Regions from separate parts of the Paenibacillus sp. UASWS1643 genome, predicted to be linked through region 2. Evidence: riboswitches for the same ligand, from Rfam matches in the RefSeq annotation. Region 2 holds a riboswitch; the other holds the start of a gene.
What was found. Region 2 has a riboswitch for FMN ahead of ribD (bifunctional diaminohydroxyphosphoribosylaminopyrimidine deaminase/5-amino-6-(5-phosphoribosylamino)uracil reductase RibD). Riboswitches for the same ligand answer to the same signal wherever they lie in the genome.
Positions count from the first base shown of each region.

Region 1: linked by a shared signal. The riboswitch ahead of FE296_RS25325 (DMT family transporter) and the one ahead of ribD (bifunctional diaminohydroxyphosphoribosylaminopyrimidine deaminase/5-amino-6-(5-phosphoribosylamino)uracil reductase RibD) in region 2 are both predicted to bind FMN.

Region 1 is NZ_VXKZ01000115.1:142,981-151,326, forward strand. It holds gene FE296_RS25295 (GerAB/ArcD/ProY family transporter) at 1-364, shown strand, start outside; gene FE296_RS25300 (spore coat protein) at 443-754, opposite strand; gene FE296_RS25305 (spore coat protein) at 768-959, opposite strand; gene FE296_RS25310 (manganese catalase) at 1,066-1,905, opposite strand; gene FE296_RS25315 (DUF3231 family protein) at 2,079-2,591, opposite strand; gene FE296_RS25320 (amidase) at 2,803-4,299, opposite strand; gene FE296_RS25325 (DMT family transporter) at 4,557-5,537, opposite strand; FMN riboswitch at 5,682-5,835, opposite strand; gene FE296_RS25330 (DinB family protein) at 5,919-6,419, opposite strand; gene FE296_RS25335 (CGNR zinc finger domain-containing protein) at 6,564-7,115, shown strand; partial or broken gene FE296_RS25340 (amidohydrolase family protein) at 7,226-8,346, shown strand, end outside.
Region 2 is NZ_VXKZ01000098.1:128,351-136,696, reverse strand. It holds gene FE296_RS06945 (DUF2953 domain-containing protein) at 1-552, opposite strand, end outside; gene scpB (SMC-Scp complex subunit ScpB) at 741-1,397, opposite strand; gene FE296_RS06935 (segregation and condensation protein A) at 1,366-2,166, opposite strand; gene ribH (6,7-dimethyl-8-ribityllumazine synthase) at 2,271-2,738, opposite strand; gene FE296_RS06925 (bifunctional 3,4-dihydroxy-2-butanone-4-phosphate synthase/GTP cyclohydrolase II) at 2,841-4,073, opposite strand; gene ribE (riboflavin synthase) at 4,106-4,774, opposite strand; gene ribD (bifunctional diaminohydroxyphosphoribosylaminopyrimidine deaminase/5-amino-6-(5-phosphoribosylamino)uracil reductase RibD) at 4,836-5,939, opposite strand; FMN riboswitch at 6,263-6,431, opposite strand; gene FE296_RS06910 (hypothetical protein) at 6,601-7,890, opposite strand; gene FE296_RS06905 (peptidylprolyl isomerase) at 8,022-8,346, opposite strand, start outside.

The DNA.
Region 1 (8,346 bases), on a different contig from region 2:
TACACTCCCGCTTTTGGAGACAGTACAATTAATCAATTTGACTGAAGTGTTTGAACGGATGGATGCCTTGTTCACTTTACTCCTATTCCTCGGATTGGGTATTAAAATGGCTGCATTTTTCCATGGAGCCGTGATTGGACTCGAAAGAATAACTGGAGCTAACTATAGGAAATGGGTGTTTCCAGTAGCGCTTATTCTATATGGGTTGTCTTTTTTATCACCGACATTTACAGAACATATTGAAATAGGGCGAGGATTCACGTTGAATTATAGTTCTCCTGTATTTCAGATTTTTTTACCCGTGTTACTGTTGGTTGTCATCCTATTGAGAAAGAAAGGTATGCAGAAAAACGAAAAAAACTAGTGGGAAATATGAGTGCAATATGCTCTGGTATCAAAAAACGACTCAGTCGTAAACTGAGTCGTTTTTAAGCATTAATCATTAATTATCATCCAACAATTTTAACGCCATGTCTGACTTCTGCAAATCGTGTTCAACTTGTTCTTCTATACTATAGGGATGATACATCTCATTTTTGATCATATAGTCTGCGATCTTTTGGTGGGTTTCGATTGAAGTATCCAATTGAGCCTTAAGGACTTTCCGAACTCGGGGGGTTGCAGTTTCGGTAAGAGCTATTGCATAGGTACGTACCGCTGACTTAGCGGAGAGGAGCATATCGGTGGCAATGGCCAAATCATCCATGGGAGCAACGGCTTTAACGAGCATTTCTTTCGTTTTGGTTGTAGTCATAAGAGCAACCTCCTTATTTTAATAGGGATTTTAAATCTTCAATAGCTTTGGAAGAGTTATTCAAATCTTCTTCGATTAAGGATTTTAGTGTGTCGTCTTTTACGAGTTCCAGCATCGTTACGGCTTTGGTGGCACACGAAGTTTTGAGGGTTAGCAGTTCATGTACTTCGAGTTTCTCATGTAATGCAAGTTCCTTAGTTGCCATTATTAAGCACCTCCAAGAATTGATTATTCTATTATGTTAGTACCCTGCTATAAAGCGTATAAACAGGATTAATTCAAAATGTTTTAAAAAAATAGAAATTTAAACTTTATTTGTCTGTTGTTTTCATATCCAGGTCATGGTGAAGTTCTGTGGCAGGGATAACGGGCTCATGTATCTGTCCCTTTGGAACAGGGTTGGAGATATATACATAGTCTCCGCTTCCATCAGGTGCACTTCCTGCAGCCCATAAACCTTCGGCGGATTCAGTTCCCTCGGAGAGATTCCAGAATTCATAGGCTTGCGGCTGTGATTCTTGCTCGGCTTCTGGAGGGAAAGAAGCTGGAACAACGACTCCGTTTTTTTCCTCCAGTTCCTGAATAGCTGCCATCCATTGATACTGGTGATAACGGTCACGTGCTAACATTTTACGGAAAGTAGCCCGTACGCCTTCATCTGTTGTCATATGGTACAGTCTTGCTACCTGAAGGCGACCCTGACTCTCGGCATGCAAATTAGAACGCATGTCTGCAAGCAAGTTACCGCTTGCCACGATATACGAACCATTCCACGGAACACCGTTTGAGTTGGTTGGTAAGCCACCCAGACCACTGACGAGCAGATGTTGCGGATTGATACCGCCCATAATTGCAGCTGTTACAGGATCTTCTGCGGCTTGTTGCTGTGCCTGAGGAGTAGCACCATCCAGCAACTGGCTGATTAATGAGCAGAGCATCTCGACATGTCCAATTTCTTCGGTGCCAATATCCATGAGCATATCTTTATATTTCTCTTCACCTCGGCAATTGAATCCCTGAAAAAGGTACTGCATCATGACGGTCATTTCGCCAAATTGTCCTCCCAACACTTCTTGAACCTGACGTGCAAGCATGGGATCGGGACGATCTACTTTAACTTCAAATTGTAACTCTTTCTGATGTCGAAACATATGATTCCCTCCAATAAAGATGTTATAAATTTCTGAATGAATTCAAAATTTTATTAACCTGATCATTGGAAAGTAAACAGTAAAATAACAAAAAAACAAAGCAGAAGATTGGGGGCTTCTTCTGCTTTGTCTCTTCAATTCACTACAACATATTGTTAGACGTCTTCTGAACTCTATTCTGAATCCGGTCTTTTAACTTGAAGCGGTGGGGGAATAAGCCAACCTTTTTCTTTGTTCATTTGAAGAATTCGAAGGCCTAGAGCTGTTTTGGTCGCATGATATTTAGCAAATAGGGCGCCAATATCTTCTCTGATCGATTGCCCAATCGTTTGGCTTGCAGCAACCAGACCCATGGATGTATCAGCTGTTATTTTTGCAGCAATCTCGGGGTCTGTGAATCTTGCGCCAGCCGGGATATCTTCAAACTCTACATGTGGTCTTTCCGGCAGTAGTGGTGCAGGGGCAATACCATTTTCAGTCAATAGTGTATCACATTCTTTAATTTCCAGTTTGGCTTGGTCCAGCAGATCTTCCAGGATTTTCTTTAAATCTTTATCTCCTGCATGACTCATATAAGCTTGATAGCAAGATACAGCGCCTTTGGCTATTGTGGAACATTGCCATACACTAAAGATTTCACCATAATGCATCGGCTCGTTCTTGGGGTTGCCACTTAGAATACCCATGATTTGATTTCCCTCCAGTAGGTTAATTTACCACCAACTTATGATCACCTGTATTCTATAAAATTATGCACTGAACATGGAATGGAGGATGCTATATAAATTAACATCATAATTATTATGTAAACATAAACGAATTTAAACTATTTATCTTGTATTTTAAAAAGGAAAAACCAGCAGAGCAGGCCTGCTGGTGGGAGTGCAACATATATTTTTAGACTGGAAAAAGTGGGTTACCATTCATCCCGATCCATAGATTTGACTTTTCAAGCTGTCCGGCCAGATGTAATAACCAATCTTCGCGTCCCTTGGTTGCCATCACTTGAACACCCATTGGCAAACCTTCAGGTGTGAGATGCAGAGGTACACTTATCGCAGGCTGGCCGGTCAGATTCGCAAGCTGGGTGAAAGGTGTATACGTAAGACTTGGCTCAAACATTTCATAGATGAGTTGTTGTTGCTGGGTCTTGTCCAACTCACTAATTCGCATCAGATTACGGATCTGTTCATCATGAGGTGTTAATTCTCCAATCTTAGGCGCAGGAAAAGCATTAACGGGTGTGACGTAGAAGTCATAACGCTCAAACAAGGTAGACATCTGAGCTGCAGCTACATCCCATTCAGCTAAGCTATGTACAAATTCCGCGGCGGACACCTTTTTTCCAGCTTCAGCCAGAACCCAGGATTCAATCTCCATATCATCGGAGGTCAGAGCCCGGCCCATGGAGCGTTCCATGGAAGAGATCATTGCCGCCATTTCTCCACTGTTCATCATATAGTAGTTCTCCATCAACCGGACTCCGTTAACCGGACTCAGCTTTTCTTCAACATGATGACCTTGGTCTTCCAACCAGCGAACGAGCTTGAATACAGACTCTTTGGCTTCTGCACTGACGGGTGTACCTACAGGCGAATCCGTTGTGTATGCGATTTTCAATTTGCGTTGATGTGGATAGCTCATATCTGCCAAGTAACTGCCTGGAAAGAGTGGTGCATGAAATGCAGCTTCAGGCTGTATGACTTGTAAAGTATCAAGCAGGGCGGCACTGTCCCGAACCGAGCGGGATAGGGCAAAATCAATGGATGCGCCTTGCCATTGACGACCAACTCCGGGTCCGACAGGAGTGCGCCCGCGGGTTGGCTTTAATCCAAACAACCCGCTAAAGGAAGCCGGGATACGAATCGAGCCGCCTCCGTCACTGGCTCCGGCAAGTGGGACAATCCCTGAAGCTACTGCCGCGGCAGCGCCGCCACTTGACCCACCTGGGGAGTGATTGATATTCCATGGATTGCGAGTTGGACCATGAAGACGGGGCTCGGTAATATTTTTCAAACCAAATTCAGGCGTATTGGTATGTCCTATGAAGATAAAGCCTGCATCACGGAGTCGAGTGACAAAATTGGAATTGCGTAATGCCCGATGCTCACTGAACAGACGAGAGCCTGAAGTCAGAAATTCACCTTCCAAGGATTGCGAGATATCTTTCAAGAGCAGGGGCACACCGGCAAAAGGTTGTTCTCCAGGGCGAACCAAACTGGCTTCCTCCCATGCGCGATTTTCATATGTACGAATAACCGCATTAAGTTGCGGATTCACTTCTTCAAGGCGTGCAAACGCCGCTTCCAGCATTTCAACCGGGGATACTTCCCGGGATCGGATCAGTTCAGCCAAACCTACGGCGTCGTAGGAAGTATATGAGAATGAAGACATTATGATCGTTCCTCTCTGAATATAATTCATCTGTTTATTCCATATGTCATCGTACCACCGGATTGGATAAAAGACAAAACATAGAAGAGACTTAGCGCGATGATTTTGATATTCGGTATGAGAGGAGGGAAAGAGGGGCAGATCGAGTAATATCGAGTAATGGAAATAAAAAAACCACTGCTCATCTAATTTGATGTGCAATGGTTTTATTTTTATATTTGACTATTTGTTTATATGAGAACCTCGGATATATCCACTTACTCTGTACGCAGCTTCGGTGCCGCATCGGCCGCAGTTGATGAGCGTTCCTGCTGTTTGGAAATGGCGAAAAGGGCTACCCAGATCAGGATAAAACCAAGCAGCTGTTCCCATGTAATCAGTGTACGGAAAGCAATCCAGTTCACCAACACACCCGCCATCGGGAAGCTAAGTTCCGCGAGTGTTGCAACAGAGGCTTTGGTTGACGACAGACCTTTGTAATACAACAGAAGACTTAGCAAACCTGGTAACAATGCCTGACCGAGAATATTGAGGATAACAGCAGTCTGTTCACCCGTTCCGGATGGAAACGTCCATGCTGCACCTTCGTTCCACGTCATAAAGATCAGGAGCGGGAGAGCAACGACAAAGCGCAGGGAGGTGACCGTTTCATAACGCGCCTGCCCCAGCATCAATCGGCCCATAACGGTTGAACCTCCCCATAAGGCAGCAGCCCCAAGGGATAACAAGCTTCCAGCATGAATCCAGTTGTCCCAGTTACCTAATGGCAATGTGAAGCCAAATGTAAGCAGGTAGGTTCCTGCTAAAGCAATGAAGAACAATCCACCGAAGCGCCGTGGTAACGTTTCTTTCAATAACAGTTTAGCCAGCACGATAGCGAAGAGCGGTTGCATTTTTTGCAATAAAAGCACCGTATTCGGATCGTTATGTGTAAGCGCCATGGTGAACAATACCGTTGCGAGTGCTGATCCTCCCCATGAGATAAAAATCACGGCAATCCAGTGGCGAGCACGCAGGTTCTTCAGGTCAGACCGGAATTTCCACAGCACGGGAATGGCAATAAGACTGACGATGATATGTTCCACCAGTACAATCTGCGTGGATGTCATCGTGTTTAGCAAAATAATGCGGAAGAGTGGGTCGACACCCCATAAGGCGGCGCCGAGAACTACAAGCCAGAATCCGGTATTACTTCGTTCCTTGCGGTAAACAGGTGATGCTGCTGATGTCTTTTCCATATTCAGGACTCCTTCGTCAGAACACGGAATCTTCAGTTGGCAAAATCGACAAAAGCCCCCGTTTTGGTATATACCAAATAAACGGGGGCTCATCCAAGGACATGCGTCAGGAAAGAGGCCTTCCCGTGAACGGCATGTCAATGTGTTGATCTTCTCTCATCCGGACTGTACCGTCGGCCTTGGATTCACACCAAGTCAGTCGCTAAATGTCCTTTGTTAAGAACAAATAGCGAGTCGCGGGCTGGTTCCGAAGAACATCACCGCCGGTTGGGAATTGCACCCTACCCCGAAGATCCTATTCAATTATATAGTGTGTTGAACAAGCTGTAACATTAATAATTTCATCTTATTCCTGTAAGCGCTAGCAGTTCAAGCATTTTTTTAGAAAACGATTTTCCAGCTTCCTTGTTGTCTGCGAAGAAGCACGATCTGACCTGCGTGATACGCATCATGAAGTATCCAGCGGGCAAGTTCGTGTGCCCATTTCTCTTCGGAGTCCATATAAGCAGCTTCAAGGTCTGACTCTTCGAGTGCAGCCAATTGATCTCGCAACTGTTGGGCTAATCGAGTTGTACTCTTCATCAGTGTATTCCATCCGGCTTCATCCGTTGCATCTCCAGGATTGCCAAACGTGTATTCATTGGAGTCTACAGCAGGAAGGTTAGGTTCTTTACCTTGCATGCGACATAATAAGCGATGATTGTAATAATACATATGGTTAACCAACTGCCAGATGCTTAATCCTCCTGAGGGTGGAATCCAGGCTGCTTGCTCTGCTGTAAGACCTTCCAAAGACTTCGACAAAGGTACAATCCAATTGCATTGATCCCATGTATCATCCTTTTGAATCAGTAACACATCTAATGCTGTTGTTTTTGTCATTGTCGTTTCCTCCTTGAGTATCATGGTGATTTGTGATGTAACTAGCTAAAACTGATTAATGAGGTTACACTTAATATAACACATCAAAGACAGAGTGTAACCATCTTTATTAAATTAAGGTAGTTACACTAAACGGGGGTAGACATGGACAGACTTTGGACCGATTTTGTAAACAGCGATTATCATGATTGGCGTGGGGGAGATCGATCGGAGGACAGGCTCGGTAAGGCGAACTGGCAGCAAGAATTTTTGGATCGATGGCAACTCCAGGCTTCTGTACCTGCATCTCCAGAAGATGAGTTATCGATGAGAAATTTCAGGAATGATTTGTTGGCCCTTGGAGCCCGCTTGTCTTCTGGAGCATCATTAACGGATAAAGAAAAACAATGGTTGAATGGTGTTATGGAAGCAGGACATGTGAGAAGAACATTGACTATAATTGATCAGGGATTGAAACTCCAACTAATAGCTGTAGAAGCTCACTGGCAACAGGTTATGGCTGAGGTAGCTGCTGATTTTGCTTTGACTCTGGTGGAGGGAGAAGGGGGAAGGATTCGGATCTGTGATAATTCGGATTGTCGCTGGATGTTCTATGATGATACCCGAAGCAGAACACAGAAGTACTGTGATGATAAGATGTGCGGGAACTTGATGAAAGTCAGAAGATTTAGAGCGAAACGAAAAACCCAAAATTGATAAATATTAACATTAACTATATAATGTATATATACTAGCGAAAAAACAGTCAGAAGCCGTTCGGATTCGTATGCAGGATATGTTCGTCTTTCAAACCAATAAGATGGGAGATGTGTCTTGTGCGGACAAGTTATCTGTTGAAAAATGGCTGCGTGTTGTCGATGGATGCTCGAATTGGACAGTATAAAAGGGCGGACGTCCTGATCCAGGATTCACTGATCACGGCGGTCCAGCCCGACCTGGATATTTTGGATGTGGAGGTCATCGATGCTTCATCCATGATTATTATGCCTGGGCTGGTGGATACACATCGACATATGTGGGAATCACTGGTCAAAACAGCGGGAACCAATTGGTCATTGCCTGTTTATTTGCAGAATCTCTATTATGGTGCGATGGGAAGTAAGCTCCGCCCACAGGATAGTTATATTGCTAACCTGCTCGGTTCCTTGGAAGCGCTTAATGCAGGTGTTACGACAGTGTTGGATTGGAGTATGCCATATTCCCCTGACCATACGGATGAACTGATTCGTGGTCTTCAGGATGCGGGGATTCGGGCAGTATTTGCTCACGGAGTGCCTGGTGAGACGAACTACTGGAACCGGGATAGTCAACTGACATATTCAAATGATGTGCGAAGAGTCAAAGAACGTTATTTTTCATCACGGGATCAATTGCTTACTTATGGGCTTGCCATTCGTGGTCCAGAGTTCAGTCATTGGGATACAACCGTAAAAGAGATCGAGCTGGCCCAAGAACTGGATGTCATCTGTTCCATGCACGCCGGATTTGGCAGCTGGGATCGGTAGATCGCTCAATTAGTCACATGTACGAAGCGGGACTGTTAAGTCCACGGGTGAATATCGTTCATGGTAACACCATGGGCATGGATGAATATAAAATGCTGGCGGATAGCGGTGCTTCCTTGTCGGTCACACCTGAGGTTGAAATGATGATGGGGCATGGATACCCGGCCACTGGCTATTTTCTTGAACATGGTGGAACCCCTACACTTGGTGTAGATGTGGTGACGTCCACAGGCGGAGATATGTTCTCGCAGATGAAGTTTGCACTTCAGGCTGAACGATCCAGAGCCAACGAAGAACTTCTGCAGCAGGGTGAGATGCCAGGTGAATTAAACTTGCAGTCCAGCCAAGTACTGAGATTTGCAACTTCAGCTGGTGCCCAAGCATTAGGTTTGGAGCAGAAGGTTGGAACGCTGACCCCAGGA
Region 2 (8,346 bases):
TCTAAATTCCATTTCATCGGACCATACCGGCATAACCTGAAGCACGGGTGTTTCATCAAAGCGGATCTGATAGGTGAGAAAACCAATAATAATGGATTTGATACTCCACACCCAGCCCGTCAGCACCGCTGTATAAGCTGCATCACCAACGCCGATGTGGGTAGCCCAGGACAGTTGGGTCATATGTACGCGTTTGAGTGTTTGCTTAAGCCACAGCTTGAGCGCGTCTGTTGCCCTAAGCATAATTTTCACATCTTTAGCCCACTTCTTGACTTTGCGTTTGTTGACCCGCTCACTTCCCTGGGCCTCGCCTCTCGAATGATTCATGGATTTTTCGGTCTTGACCAGAAAACCTTCCTTCATATTGCGAAAAACAATACTCGGGATCTCATAGTTAATCCGCACAATTCCATAGAGGAGACGAACATTAATATTGGCGTAATCATCACTTTTATGTTTACTGAATGTAAAATGTACATGAACATTTGAGATGAGGACTGCGGCAATCAGCAATGCGAACAACAAACCGATTCCTCCAAGCCAAATCCACACAGGCCTTACCTCCAAGCCCTCAATTCTTTTCTCGTCTAGTATGGCACTCTGAATAGGAAAAAATTCACGTCTGACCTAAAAATCCCATTACATATTTATTTTTAAACTGTTCTATTCACCATTTATCTAAAACAATCCACAAAAAAACCGACTCCACTGATGGGTGTCGGTTAGTATGAGCTAGCAAATTAGAATGAAGAATCCGTATTATCGTCTTCGTTGTCGATATGACTTAGGTCATCCGCCGGATCAGCACTTTCCGGTTCCAGTTGTTGCAAATCCAGTTTGTTGAATAACAGTTGTGTCTCTTCTTCCAGGTTTTCCGAATCTTCGAACAAGCCTGGTTCCGGAAGGTCTTTAATTGAAGCCAGTCCGAAATAATCCAGGAATGACTTGGTCGTTCCATACAGAATTGGTCGTCCGATGGCCTCGGCTCGTCCCACCTCAATAATCAGATCCTTATTCACAAGCGTATGGATGGCCCGCTCCGATTTTACACCGCGGATTTCCTCAATCTCTACCCGTGTAATCGGCTGACGATACGCCACAATGGCCAGCGTCTCCAGAGCCGCCTGGGATAAGGACGTGCGTGCGGGAGAGTATGCCAGTTTCTCGAAATATACAGCGTGGTCAGGCAAGGTGCCCAACTGAACTACACCAGCGATCTTGAGAATCTGTACACCTCGTCCCTGCTGTGAAAATTCATGAATCATCTCCTCAATCGCGTCCGTTACAAGCTCCACTCGCTGGTCGACGATCTCGGCGATTTGTTTGATACTCAGACCTTCTTCTCCGGACAAAAACAGCAGGCCTTCAATAATCGATTTCAATTTCGGAAAATCCATGATTCTTTGTTTCCCCTCTCCACTCCATAACGATATCCTCAAACATCCGTTCCTGATAACAGACAATCTGCTTCATCTTCATCAGTTCCAGCACCGCCAGAAAAGTGACAACAATCTCATGGCGATAGATATGCTCATCCATCAACTTGGAGAATAACAGTCTACCTCCCGGCCCCATACTTTCCAAAGCGCCGATGACATCCCGTATCCGGTCCTTAACCGAAATCTCATCCCGTTTGATCCGGGTTACAGTTGTACGCTTCTCAGCCTTGCGTAGCGCCTTCTGAAAGGCTGCAATCAGGTCAGAGGTATGTAAACCCTCAACCGGATTCGATTGGGCTTCTACGGGCATATAGGGGCGCAGATCTTCGGGCTCTTTGGAAAATATAAGGCTGCGTTCCCACTCCCGTTCATGAAGATGACGCGCAATTCCCTTGTACTTGCGATATTCTATCAGACGTGCAATCAGCTCTGCACGTGGATCATAATCTTCTTCTTCCATAAAATCATAATCCTCAAAGTCCTCAATTACCGGTGGTTTGGGCAGTAAAAGTTTGCTCTTGATCGACAGCAATGTTGCTGCCATGACCAGAAATTCACTCGTAATATCCAGTTCCAGTTCCTGCATCGAATGCAGATACGCCATGTATTGATCGGTAATATCGCTGATGGGAATATCCTGGATATGAATTTCAGCCTTATCAATCAGATGAAGCAGCAGATCCAAAGGCCCTTCAAAAGTCTCCAGTTTGTATGTAACTACCGTCACTAGACGAATCCTCCCGCCAGAAAAATACAAAACCCTGCTAAGCCGTCCGAATCCGGTTTCCCGTGTTCGTCTGCGCAAAGCAGGGCACTACTATTAAATAAGCACTATTTTAGCTGTTTCGTCAAGTTTGCCATCTCAATTGCCGCCGTAGCTGCATCCCAACCTTTGTTCCCCGCCTTGGTTCCGGCACGTTCAATCGCTTGTTCAATATTTTCTGTTGTAACCAGTCCGAAGATCGTAGGCACGCCAGTTTTCAAGTTAATTGCTGCTACCCCTTTAGCCATCTCGTTGCACACATAATCGTAATGCGTAGTGGACCCACGAATGACAGTTCCCAGGGTAATTACCGCATCATACTTGCCGCTCTCCGCCATTTTCTGCGCAATCAAAGGGATTTCAAACGCACCTGGAACCCAGGCTACATCCACTTCATCATCCTGCACGCCGTGACGTTTGAATGCATCGAGCGCTGCGCTAAGCAATTTACTGGTAATGAATTCGTTGAAACGTCCAACGACAACTCCATATCTGGATCCTTCTGATACTAAATGTCCTTCAAAAAATTGTGGCATTCAAGTCATCTCCCTAACGGTATAATGTAATGTAAGTAACGGAAATCCTTAATTAATCTCTTCCATAAATTACATGGTGAACGTTATTCATCTAAAATATATTTACTGTTCGTTTTGCTCGATATCATCAAACTTAAGCATATGCCCCAGCTTGGCTTGCTTGGTATGAAGATAAACCGTATTGTCCTCGTTCTCCTCCATCTGGATCGCGACACGCTCTACGACTTCAAGTCCATATCCTTCAAGGCCTTTAATTTTACGAGGGTTGTTAGTTAGCAGTCTGATCTGACGAACCCCAAGGTCTTTCAGTATTTGAGCGCCAATTCCATAATCACGCAAGTCAGCAGCAAAACCCAAACTCAGGTTTGCATCCACCGTATCCATACCTTCCTCTTGCAGCTTATAGGCTTTGAGTTTGTTGATCAGGCCAATACCCCGACCTTCCTGTCTCATATAAAGCAGTACACCATTGCCTTCCTCATGAATCTGTTTGAGTGCCGCATCAAACTGCGGACCACAGTCACAACGATGCGAATGGAATACATCACCTGTCAAACATTCAGAGTGCACACGTACAAGTACGGGTTTCGAACCATCAATTTCTCCTTTGACCAAAGCCACATGTTCCTTATTGTCCACAGCGTTTGTATAAGCCACCGCTTGAAACTCACCAAAGTCCGTTGGCATACGCACAGCCACTTCACGTTGAACCAGCTGCTCTTTTTCGTTACGGTAACGAATCATGTCCTGAATACTGATCAGCTTCAGATCATGTTTGCGGGCAATCTCCTGCAGATCCGGAAGTCTGGCCATCGTGCCATCTTCCTTAATTACTTCACAGATAACGCCTGCGGGATATGAACCACACATAATAGCCAAATCTACCGCTGCTTCTGTGTGCCCGGCACGACGAAGTACACCGCCGTCTTTTGCAATCAGCGGGAACATGTGACCCGGCTTACGGAAGTCCCCGGCTTTCGCCTCAGGATCGATTAGACCTCTCACGGTAATAGAACGTTCATGTGCCGAGATACCCGTTGTCGTATCTTTGTGATCCACAGAGACGGTGAAGGCTGTTCCATGGAAATCCGTATTTTGTTGAACCATCGGTTTCAGGTTAAGTTCGTCCGCACGTTGTTGTGTAATCGGGACACAGACCAGACCTCTACCTTCAGTAATCATGAAATTAATGACTTCAGGTGTCGCCTTTTCGGCCAAAGCGATAAAATCGCCTTCATTCTCCCGATCTTCATCATCCACAACAATGACAGGTTTACCACGCATGAGATCATATATGGCTTCTTCGATTGTGTCCAGAATGGATTGTTCTGACATTGGTCCACCTCCAGTTAATTTCTGTTCTCTATTTATGCAAATCCGTGATTGGCGAGAAAATCTTCACTGATACTGCGCGGCTTGCCAGCACCCGTCTCCCGATGTCCTCTCCCATACTGGAGCAGATGATCCACATATTTGCCCAAAATATCGCATTCGATATTAATGGTATCCCCTGTCTTTTTCACATTTAGTACAGTTTCACCAATGGTATGCGGGATAATGGAAACCGTGAATGCGGTATCCGACGTATGGACAACGGTCAAACTAATGCCATCCAGTGTAACCGATCCTTTGGGGATCAGATATTTGAACAACTGGTGATCATCAGGCTTGATCTCAAACACAATTGCATTTTGATCACGTGTTATACTGCCAATCACTCCAGTACCATCTACATGGCCCTGAACGATATGGCCGCCAAAACGACCGCCTGATTGCATGGCCCGCTCCAGATTAACTTTACTGCCAGATTGCAGCTGACTGAGATTGGTATGACGATAGGTTTCAGGCATTACGTCGGCGGTAAAACCTCCACCTTCGAGTGTTGTTGCTGTTAAGCACACGCCGTTCACTGCTACACTATCACCAATCTTCAGATCGTCCATGATGGCGGAAGCTCCGATATTCAGGACCATCGCTTCGCCTTTCCGACCAATACGCCGGATCTGACCGACTTCTTCCACCAAACCGGTAAACATGCTGCCGCCTCCCTTTTTCAAGTTATAAAGAACCTAACTTTCTACTTTAAAATCCATTTATTTATTCAGGCCACACCGGAATACCGCCAATGCTGATATTATCTCCAACTTGTTCGATCTCCAACTGATTCAATTGAATCGCCTGATTCATACGTTCCACACCCTCGAAGCGGAAGCTTCCAGGTGTATCATAACCGCCTACAATCTTCGGAGCGATAAACATGAGCAGTCGATCGACCAACCGTGCCTCCAGCATGGCTCCATTCAAGGTGCCTCCACCTTCAAGCAAAATCGAACCAATCTCACGCTCACCCAACTTGCTAAGTCCGTTTAACAGATCCACACGTGGTCCAGGACCACAGCGTATAATTTCGACGCCGTAGGCTTCCAAACGTTCAGCAGCTTCAGGACTGGCTTCGTCTGTTGTCAGCACCCATGTTGGAGCAAGACCATCCTTAACCATTTTGGCACCTACGGGAAGACGTAACTTGGAATCCACCACAATGCGCACTGGACTAATGCCTTCGACTTGCAAACGGGTAGTAAGTTCCGGATTATCGGCAATCACTGTGTCGACGCCAACCATAATTCCCTGGTGACGATGACGAAGGGCATGCACAATCTCACGAGCGGGCTCGTTAGAGATCCATTTGCTGTCTCCGCTGCGAGTAGCAATTTTGCCATCCAAAGTAGTAGCCGTCTTCAGTGTCACGAAAGGTAGACCCGTTGTAATAAACTTAATGAATTTTTCATTCATGCGTCTTCCTCGCTCACGCAGTACGCCAACTTCAACTTCAATGCCGTGTTGACGAAGCATGCTTATGCCCCTGCCGGATACTTGCGGATTTGGATCTTCACAACATACCACAACACGTTTCACCTTTTCATGAATCAGGCGTTCACTACAAGGTGGCGTCTTGCCATAATGACTACAAGGCTCAAGTGTAACGTATACCGTACTTCCTTCTGCATCACTGCCTGCCATGTTAAGTGCATGCACCTCTGCATGACCGGTTCCACGTTTCAGATGGCTCCCCAGGCCTACAATACGACCCTCTTTCACAACTACACATCCAACGACCGGATTGATCCCCGTCTGTCCCTGTGCTCGTTCCGCCATATCCAATGCCAGTGCCATATAAAATTCATCATTGATCATTTCCAAATCCGTTCACCCCGCGGTTTAAAGTCTTGTTTATTAAAAAATCCCCGTCGAACAATCAGTTCGATGGGGATGATGAGAGACAAATGTCACCAGCAGGAGTGAAATGGATACAGCACGCCAACACTTTGCCCAAAACTTCATTTCGGGCAAGTGAAAATAGACACATACCTTAATGAACATCAATTACAGGTAAAGAGTTTTTATAGTGTGGCATATGTATGGAACTTTCCGACGTAACCGGATCTTCCCTGCACAGTGCAAGACATTACAAATCGTGACTGTGCAGCAATACTCCTGCTGAATGCAAACCTGTTAGGTCTGCACCTCTCCTTCTCCCATCCAGACTATACTGTCGGTTCTGGAATTACACCAGATCAGCCATCTGCCAAGGGCAGACAGGTCACGGACTTTGCATCAAGTGCTGGACACATAGGTCCTTACATTTCCTGCATCACCGCCGGTAGGGAATTGCACCCTGCCCTGAAGGATTGCTTTCGTTATTACTTGGATGTTAGCACTTTAATGCCAAAAAATCAATTGTTTTTTGTTCCTTTTTGTCACATACTAACTTTTAATAAGCTAAGAAACAACAAAAAAACCGCTTCCTCTCAAGGAGTCACGGTTTTTACTTGGAGGCCCAATTCACACCCATCGTATCATTCTACATATCAGGAAAACACCAGCTAGCCATATGCTTTAATTCTTTGGCATTATGAAATGGAGTGCGGTCAGGTTCTTGCAGGGGCGAAGTTGGAAGCGGGAACTCTCTTGCCACCCTTCTGACCCAACTTGTGGAATCGATCGCAATAGCCGAGCATTTCCAGCGTCCAGTCGCTCTCGGTCGAAACGTCCCATGCAAATCTGCTTTTCCCGGCATCTCTGGAAAGACACCATCCAGATATTCTACGATGACACGCTTGTCTCTGACTTCATGACAATACACCGTCACCCATACTCCTTCCCGCACCCGAACAGCATACACATCTCCAGACTGTACCTCCCCGGTACCTGCATCAGGAGATGCCTTTGGTACTTTTCCGCGAACACTTCTCTTCTTCTCCAATGCCCCTAAGATTGTGTCCTTTACAGCTGGACTCTCATCAGGCTTATCCGCAAGAGATATATTACTTAGATCAAAATCATGAAATATCTTGTTCAGGTTGTTCTCATTAATTCCGACAGATGAGTCCCACCACGCCAGAGGGGCCTGCACTTCAACACGCGTATTGGGGCGTGCGTCACGCTGCATGTAAGAGGTAAATTCCGTGATCATTCCGGGATGTTCCGGCGTATCCAGTATGCCAATCAGAGCCAACGTCTCAAGCAAATCACGGTAGGCATATTCCTTCTGTGTAGGCAAAAGGCGTTCCTTCTTGAGCGCTACTGCTGCCTTGCTGTAACGTGTTTTGGGAGGTAGTTCGCGCAGCACCGTTAACACCGCACGGAATGTCCAGCGGTCGTAATCATTGGGTATTGGAATCTCCTGCGCGGCAGCCAGTTCTCGAAGTGCCAACACATATCCAAAAGGATCACCGTCCAACGGGGTTCCATTGGTCATCCGCCAATACCATTGCAGCGTCGTGTCGGTTGCTTGATCTACACTTAATCCGCAGATCTTGCAAGTGTTCGAAGATGGATATGGCGTATGTTCATGACTTGGCATACTGCTCGCAATAAGCTTTCCCGTAAGCAACGAGCGCCAGATCATGGGTGCGGACCACAAAGAGGATACAAAAGCCTGCGCTGCATCATTTATCGTCCATTGATTTGCAACTTTTTTCAGCTCAGTAATCGTTTCATCATGTTGCGGACGTACAAATCGATTCGGTTCATGCCCGGCTGCCTCAAGCGCTTCTCGATCCTTTACGGATAGACTATCCGGAACGACATGCCGCGATGCCTGAAGTTCTTCATCCCACAACGTGCGCTCACTATAAATTTGTTTTAACAAGCTTAGCTGAGTGACCATATCCAAGGTTCATTCATCCTTTCTAATCATCGATTTCAAGTATGTAAAAAAAACAAAAAAAGTGCTTCTATAAAAGAAGCACTTCATGTTTGGATCCAGTTAAGGTGAAGGTATTAAGCTTCTACAACTTCAACAGTTTCCATTTTGTCTTTACCTTCCAAAGCGTCCACGAACTCCATACCTTTGGTTACTTTGCCAAATACCGTATGTTGTCCATCCAAATGTGGTTGCGGTTGGTAGCAGATGTAGAACTGGCTTCCACCTGTGTTACGGCCAGCATGTGCCATAGCAAGTGTTCCGCGCTCATGTTTGTTCGGGTTGATCTCACAGTTGATTGTGTAACCTGGGCCACCTGCACCGGAACCGTTAGGGCATCCGCCTTGAGCTACAAAGCCCGGGATAACGCGGTGGAATGTAAGACCATTGTAGAAACCGGAG